Regions from separate parts of the Streptacidiphilus sp. MAP12-33 genome, predicted to be linked through region 2. Evidence: riboswitches for the same ligand, from Rfam matches in the RefSeq annotation. Region 2 holds a riboswitch; the other holds the start of a gene.
The links. Region 2 has a riboswitch for thiamine pyrophosphate ahead of ABH931_RS00880 (cytosine permease). Riboswitches for the same ligand answer to the same signal wherever they lie in the genome.

Region 1 (4,219 bases), on a different contig from region 2:
CTCCCTGCCGTTATGCCGTGTCCCTCACCATCGTAACGAGAGCGCTATGCGGTGTCATCGGCCGCGCTCGTCGACCGTGCTGATCGACCCTGCTCATCGCCCCTGCCACTTGGGCGGGCGCTTGCCCGTGAAGGCGGCGTGGAACTCGGCGTAGTCCGCGCTCTTCATCAGCAGTGCCTGCGTCATCGCCTCCAGCTCGACCGAGGCCGCGAGGCTCATGTCCAGCTCCTGCGTCAGCAGCGCCTTGGTCTGCGCGAGGGCGAAGGCCGGGCCCTCGGCCAGGCGGCGCGCGAGCGCGCCCGCCGTGGCGTCCAGCTCCTCGTCCTCGACCAGATCGCTGACCAGGCCGTACCGGTCCGCGGTGACGGCGTCCACGGTGTCGCCCAGCATCAGCAGCTTGGTGGCGTGCCCGAGCCCGACCAGGCGCGGCAACAGGTACGCGGCGCCCATGTCCGCGCCGGCCAGCCCGACCTTGGTGAACAGGAACGCGAACCGCGCGGAGCGGGCGACCACCCGGAAGTCCGCGGCCAGCGCCAGCACGGATCCCGCGCCTGCGGCGATCCCGTGGATCGCCGCGACGATCGGGATCGGGCACTCCCGCATCGCCCGGACCACCTGCCCCGTCATCCGGGTGAAGTCCAGCAGCTCGTCCGGCCGCATGGCCAGGGTGGCGCCGATGATCTCGTTGACGTCCCCGCCCGAGCAGAAGCCGCGGCCCTCTCCCCGCAGGAGGATCGCGCGGGTGTCCCCGCGCTGCGGCAGCTCCGCGAGGAGATCGCGCAGGTCGGCGTAGGACTCGAAGGTGAGCGCGTTCAGCTTGTCCGGCCGGTCCAGCGTGACCGTCAGCACGCCCGCCTCGTCACGGGCCAGACGGAAGTGCCGCCACTCCTCGGTGAACGGCACGGATCCACGGAACGGGCTCATGGCAGTAGCCTCCCCTGTTGTCGACCAGCGTCACGAACACGATATGCCCAGGGGTGGACGGCTGGGAACGGCCGCCGGGCCGGGCCTGGTGCATACTGCAAGGGACGCCGAGGACGAAGGAGCTGAGCATGCGTTACGCACCGATCGCCGTGGTCGTGGCCGCGATCTGCGCACTGGAGTGGGTCACCTCGCCCACGGTCCTGGCCGCGCTCGCGGTCGTGATCCCGACGCTGATGCTCGCGCCTGTGGCGGTCCTGGCCGCGAGGCCTCTCGGGAACGAGGACGAGGCCGTGGGCAACCGGCGGGTGGCGTAACCACCCGGGGCGCGGGGCTTCGCCAATGCGCGGCTCCTCCCCCAGCCTTCGGCCGGGAGGTGCCCCGAGGTGCCCCCTGCGTGGGCGCGAGAACCACCGGCCTGCGGATGGCCCTGCGTGTGCGGTGCTCTACCTGCGTGGGTGGCCTGTCGGGCTGACGCGGCGGAGCCGCTGATCAGCAGAGCCCCGCGCCCCTGGAGGGTGCAACCTCAGGCGGTGGCAGCCTTCAGTGCGGTCGCCGGGTCGGCCGCCTTCTCCGGATCCAGCCGCGCGCCCGCCTCGATCAGCTTCCGTCCCTGCGCCAGGTCCCGGGGCTTGTCCACCGTCAGGACCGCCTGCAGCCTGTCCTCCCGCAGCCACAACACCGTGTCCTCGCCACGGGCGACCTGCTGCGCGCCCGCGTCGATCGAGCCCGCGACCTGGACCATGTGGCCGAACTGCTCGGACCAGAAGTACGGCACCGGGTCGTAGTCCACCTCCCCGCCCAGCAGGTTGGCCGCGACCACCCGCGCGCCCTGGAGCGCGTTGTCCCAGTGGTGCACCGCGAGCCTGCGCCCGTAGCGGGCCGACGGGAAGGACGCACAGTCGCCCACCGCGAACACCTCCGGGCGTCCCGCCCGCAGGCGCGCGTCCGCGCGGACCGCGCCGCGGTCGTCGAGGGGGATGCCGGAGCCGGCCAGCCAGGCGTTGTCGGGGCGGGCGCCGATGCCGACGACGACCACGTCCGCCGCGATCTCCCGGCCGTCGGTCAGGTGCACGGCCCGCGCCGTGATCCCGCTGACCGCCGAGGCCGTGAGCAGCTCGACCCCCGCCGCCGCGTACCACGCGCGCGTGCGCTCGCCGAACTCCGCGGGGAGCGCGCCCGCGAGCGGGGACGCGGCCGCCTCGACGACGGTGGTCTCGCAGCCCAGCTGCCGGGCGACGGTCGCCGCCTCGGCGCCGATCCAGCCGGCGCCGACGACGACCACGCGCGCGCCGGGTCGCAGCGCCGCGCGCAGGGCGAGCGCGTCGTCCTGGGTGCGCAGCAGGAACGCCGAGTCGGGCTGGCCGGGCAGCGCGACGGGGGCCGCGCCCGTCGCGAGCACGAGGTGGTCGTAGCCGAGGTCGCCGTCGTCGGTCTTGACCGCCCGCGCCTCGACGTCGAGGGAGAGCGCCCGGCGACCGAGGTCCAGGCGGATGTCCAGCTCGTCGAAGTCGATCTCGAAGCGCGAGTGCTCCGCCCGCCCCAGCAGAACGTCCTTCGAGAGCGGCGGACGGTCGTAGGGCGGGTGGGCCTCCGCGCCCAGCAGCGTCAGCGTCCCGGCGTATCCCTGCTCACGCAGGGCCACCGCCGTCTGCACCCCGGCCATTCCGGCCCCGACGATCACAACAGCCATTCGGCCACTGTATAGAGTGGGTCCAGAACGCGGGAGCCCGGAGCACCGGGCTGAGAGGGAGGCTGGGGCGCCTCCGACCGTCCGAACCTGATCCGGGTCATTCCGGCGAAGGGAGTGCAGAACCATGACGTCATCGGACGTCGATCGAGCCGTGCCGCCGGACGTGCTGGTCGTCGGCGGCGGGATCATCGGCCTGGCCGTGGCCTGGCGCACCGCGCAGCGGGGCCTCGCCGTCACCGTGCTCGACCCGGGCCCGGGGCACGGTGCCAACCAGGTCGCCGCCGGAATGCTGGCGCCGGTCACCGAGCTCCAGTACGGCGAGGAGCCCCTGCTCGCGCTCGGCATCGCCTCCAACGCGCGCTACGCCGACTTCGTCGCCGAGCTGACCGAGGCGAGCGGCGGGCTCGGCACCGGCTACCGCCGCTGCGGCACCCTCGCCGTCGCGCTCGACGCCGACGACCGGGCCGAGCTGCGCGAGGTGCACGCGTTCCAGCAGCGCCTGGGCCTGACCTCGCAGTGGCTGACCGGACGCGAGTGCCGCCGGCTCGAGCCGATGCTCGCACCGGACGTGCGCGGCGGGACGCTGGTCGCGGACGACCACCAGGTCGACGGGCGCCGCCTGGGCGCCGCCCTGGTCGAGGCGTGCCGCCGGGCCGGGGTGACCCTGCACCGGTCCCGCGCCGCCGAGCTGCTGCTCGACGGCGACCGCGCGGGAGGCGCCCGTGCCGAGGACGGCACGACCCTGCGCGCGGAGCAGACCGTCCTGGCCGCCGGGAGCTGGAGCGGTGAGCTGCCGGGCCTGCCGCCCGAGGCCCAGCTGCCCGTCCGCCCCGTCAAGGGCCAGGTGCTGCGGCTGCGGATGGAGAGCGTGCAGGGGCCGCTGCCGATGCCGTTCCTCTCCCGCAACCTGCGCGCGGTCGTCAAGGGCGTCCACCTCTACCTGGTGCCGCGCGAGGACGGCGAGCTGGTGCTCGGCGCGACGATGGAGGAGCAGGGCTTCGACACCACCGTCACCGCGGGCGGTGTCTACGAGCTGCTGCGCGACGCCCGGGAGCTGCTGCCGGGCATCACCGAGCTGCCGCTGGTCGAGGCGAGCGCGGGCCTTCGGCCCGGGACGCCCGACAACGCGCCGCTGCTCGGCCCGACCGCGCTGCCGGGCCTGGTCGCCGCGACCGGCCACCACCGCAACGGCGTGCTGCTGACTCCGGTGACCGGCGACGCCATCGCCACCTACCTGACCACCGGCGCATTGCCTCCCGAGGCGGCGCCGTTCACTCCCACCCGCTTCCAGCACAGCCCGATCCCGGAGTTCGCCCGATGACCGCCCCCGCCGCCTCCATCCGACTGACCGTCAACGGCGAGATCCGCTCGCTACCGGGCGGGGTGACCCTCGCCGAGGTGGTCGCCGAGCTGTCGAGCGCGCGCAGCGGTGTCGCGGCCGCCGTGAACGAGGCCGTGGTCCCGCGCAGCGAGTGGAACGGCACCGTGCTCGCCGACGCCGACCGCGTCGAGATCCTGACCGCCGTCCAGGGAGGCTGACCACCATGGCCGACGACCTGCTCACCATCGCCGACCGTTCCTTCTCCTCCCGCCTGATCATGGGCA
Region 2 (4,219 bases):
GACCGGCTGGCCGGTCTTGATCAGCTGCTGGGCCACCCACTTGGCCTGGTTGATCGGGATGGCGAAGCCGAGGCCGATGCTGCCGGACTGGCTGCCACCGGTGGACTGGCCGGTGGACTGGATCGCCGAGTCGATGCCGATGACCTGGCCCTCGCCGTTCATCAGCGGTCCGCCGGAGTTGCCCGGGTTGATCGAGGCGTCCGTCTGGAGGGCGTTCATGTAGGACGTCTGCGCGCCGGTCTGGTCGCCGGAGGCGACCGGGCGGTTCTTGGCGCTGATGATGCCCGAGGTCACCGTGCCGGAGAGCCCGAAGGGCGCGCCGATGGCGATGGTCGTGTCGCCCACCTGGACCTGGTCGGAGTCACCCAGCGGGAGCGGGACCAGCTGCTCCTTCGGGGTGGAGTCCAGCTTGATCACCGCGACGTCGTAGCCCTGGGCGCGGCCGACGACGGACGCGCCGTAGCTGGAGCCGTCGGCGAACTTCACCGTGAGCTTGCCGCCGCCCAGCGAGGGCGCGACGACGTGGTTGTTGGTGAGGATGTGGCCCTGGGTGTCGAAGACGAATCCGGTGCCGGTGCCCGACTCCGAGGAGCCGCTCGCCTCGATGGTGACGACGCTCGGCAGCGCCTTCTGCGCGATCGCGGCGATGGAGCCCGGCGCACGGCTGAGCGCCTTCGGGTCGGTGCTGCTGGAGACGGTGGTGCTGGCGTCCGCGCCGCCGGAGTTGCGGCTCTCCAGCCAGGCGCCGATGCCGCCGCCGAGACCGCCCGCGAGGATCGCGGTCGCGGCGAGGACGGCGATGAAGGTGCCGCGACGGCTGACCTTCTTCGGCTTCTCGTAGGGCACACCCGCTCCGTACATGCCGTACGGGGAGGGCGACACGGCCGGGCCACCGCCGTAGGGCGGCTCGCCCGCACCGAAGACACCGCCGGCACCCGAGGTGGGCGGCGTCGGCGGGACCGGCGGCAGCGGCGGCGCGCCGTAGGGCTGCGTCGTGGGCGGCGTCACGGGCTGGGCCGGGGCGTGAGCCGGGGCATCGGCCGCCAGGGCGGCGGGAGCGGCGGGAGCGGCGGGCTCCGGCTGGTACGGGGGCACCGGGGGCTGCGGCAGCGGCTGGGTCGGCGCGCTGTCGCTCACCGGGGCCGCAGCAGGCGCAGCGGGCGCGGGAGCGGCGGGCGCGGCCGGGGCAGGCGCGAAGGCCGTCTGCTCGACGGTCGCGGGCTCGGCCGCGGCAGGCTCGGCGGCGGCGTCAGCAGGCTCGGCCGCCGGGGCCGGGTAGCCAGCCAGCTCCGGGTCGGCCGGGGGCTCAATAGGGCTGCTCGCGGGCGCCTGATCCACCGGACGATCCGTGCTGTCCGCCGGAACCGCAGCGGGGGCAGGGGACGGCGTCCCCTCGGGTCCGCCCTCGTGCTCGGTGCTCACGAACGACCTCCTTGTTGAGGGACCAACGCCCCTAGCATTCCGCACACGCTGTCGGGGCATCGTAAGTCCCAGCCGTGCGCGCAGCACCTGGTTCGGATGTCCGAACTGCGGCGATGCTCTTGGCCACGTCGGCGCGACGGCTTACCATGCCCTCGAACACACGCATCATATGCGCGGGAGCTTGGACCTCATTCCAGGCTGAGAGGGCGACGAGCCGCTGACGCGGCAGGGTCGCCGACCGCCTGAACCTGACCGGGTAATGCCGGCGTAGGGAGCTCTGAACACGGCCATGTCCGCGACCCTGCACAACGCCCAGCCGTCGTCCGCCGACGCACGCGCCGAGGCGCCGCTCGTCCTCGACACCGCACCGCCGAGAACGCTCGGCTTCCGCGACCAGGCGGCCCTGTGGGCCAATCTCGGCGTCAGCCTGATCGGGTTCTCCAGCGCCGCCACGGTGATGGTCAACGGCCAGGGCCAGAACCTGGCCCTCGCCGCCTCCCTCACCGCGATCGTCGTCGGCACCGTGGTCGGCACCCTAATGCTGGCGCTCGCCGCGCTGATCGGCACCCGCACCGGCGCGCCCGCCATGGCCGTCCTGCGCGGGCTCTTCGGCACCCGGCTGTCCTACCTGCCGACCGTGCTGAACATCCTGCAGTGCATCGGCTGGGGCATCTACGAGCTGATCGTGATCACCCAGGGCGCCCAGGCGCTGTACGGCGGCATCCCGCGCTGGGTCTACGTGGTCCTGGCCGGGCTGCTCACCACCGCGATGACGATCTGGCCGCTCGGCTCGATCGCGGCGCTGCGCCGCTACGTGGCGATCGCCGTCGGCGTCTCCATGCTCTACTTCACCGTCCAGCTGGCCCGTCACGGCGTGCACAACCCCGGCGGCAGCAACTGGAACGGCTTCCTGAGCGCCACCGACTACGTGGTCGCGGTCTCGATCTCCTTCGTGCCGCTGGCGGCCGACTACACCCGCCACTCGCGCACCGGCAAGGCGTCCTTCTGGGGCACCTTCTCCGGCTACACCGTGGCGCAGGTGTGGTGCTACGTGGTCGGCGCGATCGCCCTGACGCAGGTCGGCGGGGACGCGAACAAGATCTTCTCCACCTTCACCGGGCTGACCGCCGGCTGGCTGTTCTTCCTGGTGCTGGTGCTGCGCGAGGCCGACCAGTCCTTCGCGAACGTCTACTCGACGGCGATGTCGATCCACAACCTGTTCCCGAAGGTCGACCGCCGCTGGCTCACCCTGGGCATCGGCGCTCTGGTGACCGGCTCGGCGCTTCAGATCGGCAAGTTCACCGACATCTACTACGCCTTCCTCGGTCTGATCGGCGCGTTCTTCGTGCCGCTGCTCGCCGTGCTGGCGGTCGACTTCTTCCTGGGCCGCGGCCGTGACGGCTGGGACATGAGCGAGCAGGCGCCGACCCGCTGGCTGACGCTGCTGCCCTGGGCGCTCGGCTTCGTCCTCTACGAGCTGATCAACCCGGCGACGCTGCCGTACGCGTGGTGGATCAGCTTCTGGGCCGACGCACAGAAGTTCACCCACATCCACCCCACCTCGTGGACCTCCGCCTCGCTCTTCTCCTTCCTCGTCGCCGGCGGGGTCACCTGGGCGCTGACCCCGGTGCTGCGCCGCCGCGCGGCCTGACCCGCGCCTGACCTGCCTGACCTGCCTGACCTGCGCGGACGGTACGGGGCTGCGCGTTCACCTGACGTACACGCGACCCGAATAAGGTAGAGGCGTGCACAACCAGCCCAGCCCCCGGACCGTCGTCCCCAACCGCGCGCGGACGACGGTCATCGCCCACCGAGGAGCCTCCGGCACCTTCGCCGAGCACACCCTCGCCGCCTACCAGCTGGCGGTGGAGCAGGGCGCGGACGGTCTCGAGTGCGACGTCCGGCTGACCGCCGACGGCCACCTGGTCTGCGTCCACGACCGCACCGTCAACCGCACATCGAACGGGCGCGGCGTCGTCTCCACCCTGGAGCTGGCGCAGTTGTCCGAGCTCGACTTCGGCGCGTGGAAGGCGAACGGCTCGACGCAGGTCGAGGAGGCCGACTGGACCTCGCCCGAGCACACCAGGGTGCTGACGCTGGAGCGACTGCTCGAACTCCACGCCGACGCCGGGCGCCGGGTGGAGCTCGCGATCGAGACCAAGCACCCCACCCGCTACGCGGGCCTGGTCGAGAAGCGGCTGATGGAGCTGCTGCGCCGCTTCGACCTCCTGCCGAACGGCCGGAGCGACGAGCCCTCACCGGTGCGGGTGATGAGCTTCTCGCAGCTCTCGCTCAAGCGCGTGCGGCAGATGGCGCCGGAGCTTCCGACGGTCTTCCTGATGGAGCGCGTACTGCCCTGGCTGCGCGACGGCTCCCTCCCGCACGGCGCGCGGATCGCGGGCCCCGGTATCGACCTGATCCGCGCCAACCCCGGCTACGTCGCCGCCCTGCACCGGGCCGGCCACCGGGTCCACGTGTGGACGGTGGACGCGCCGGAGGACGTCGAGCTGTGCCTGCGGCTGGGCGTGGACGCGATCATCACCAACCATCCGCGGCGAGTTCTCGACCAGCTCGGACGCTAGACCGAGTCGTGGGGTTCATTCCGGCCAACGGCCCGATCCATTCGTCCGGAATGGCTGGAAATTCCTCTGGATCGTGGCTGGAACACCATTCCGAGGCGTCGAATGAATGCGCAGCGTAGCGGGGTTGTGACGCGCTGTTAAATGCGCTCCTTGCGCCCGCCGCGAGCTCCTGGAAAGCACGCAGGGTTGCCTTGTTTTCAGTTTTCGACTTGCCC

Region 1: it holds a riboswitch for thiamine pyrophosphate, as region 2 does, so the genes downstream of both, thiO (glycine oxidase ThiO) here and ABH931_RS00880 (cytosine permease) in region 2, are expected to answer to the same signal.

The regions. Positions count from the first base shown of each region.
Region 1 is NZ_JBGCCA010000022.1:130,126-134,344, forward strand. It holds gene ABH931_RS22315 (enoyl-CoA hydratase family protein) at 94-924, opposite strand; gene ABH931_RS22320 (hypothetical protein) at 1,053-1,238, shown strand; gene ABH931_RS22325 (NAD(P)/FAD-dependent oxidoreductase) at 1,448-2,614, opposite strand; TPP riboswitch at 2,634-2,745, shown strand; gene thiO (glycine oxidase ThiO) at 2,739-3,935, shown strand; gene thiS (sulfur carrier protein ThiS) at 3,932-4,153, shown strand; gene ABH931_RS22340 (thiazole synthase) at 4,159-4,219, shown strand, end outside.
Region 2 is NZ_JBGCCA010000001.1:167,226-171,444, forward strand. It holds gene ABH931_RS00875 (S1C family serine protease) at 1-1,422, opposite strand, end outside; TPP riboswitch at 1,586-1,713, shown strand; gene ABH931_RS00880 (cytosine permease) at 1,712-3,073, shown strand; gene ABH931_RS00885 (glycerophosphodiester phosphodiesterase) at 3,168-4,004, shown strand.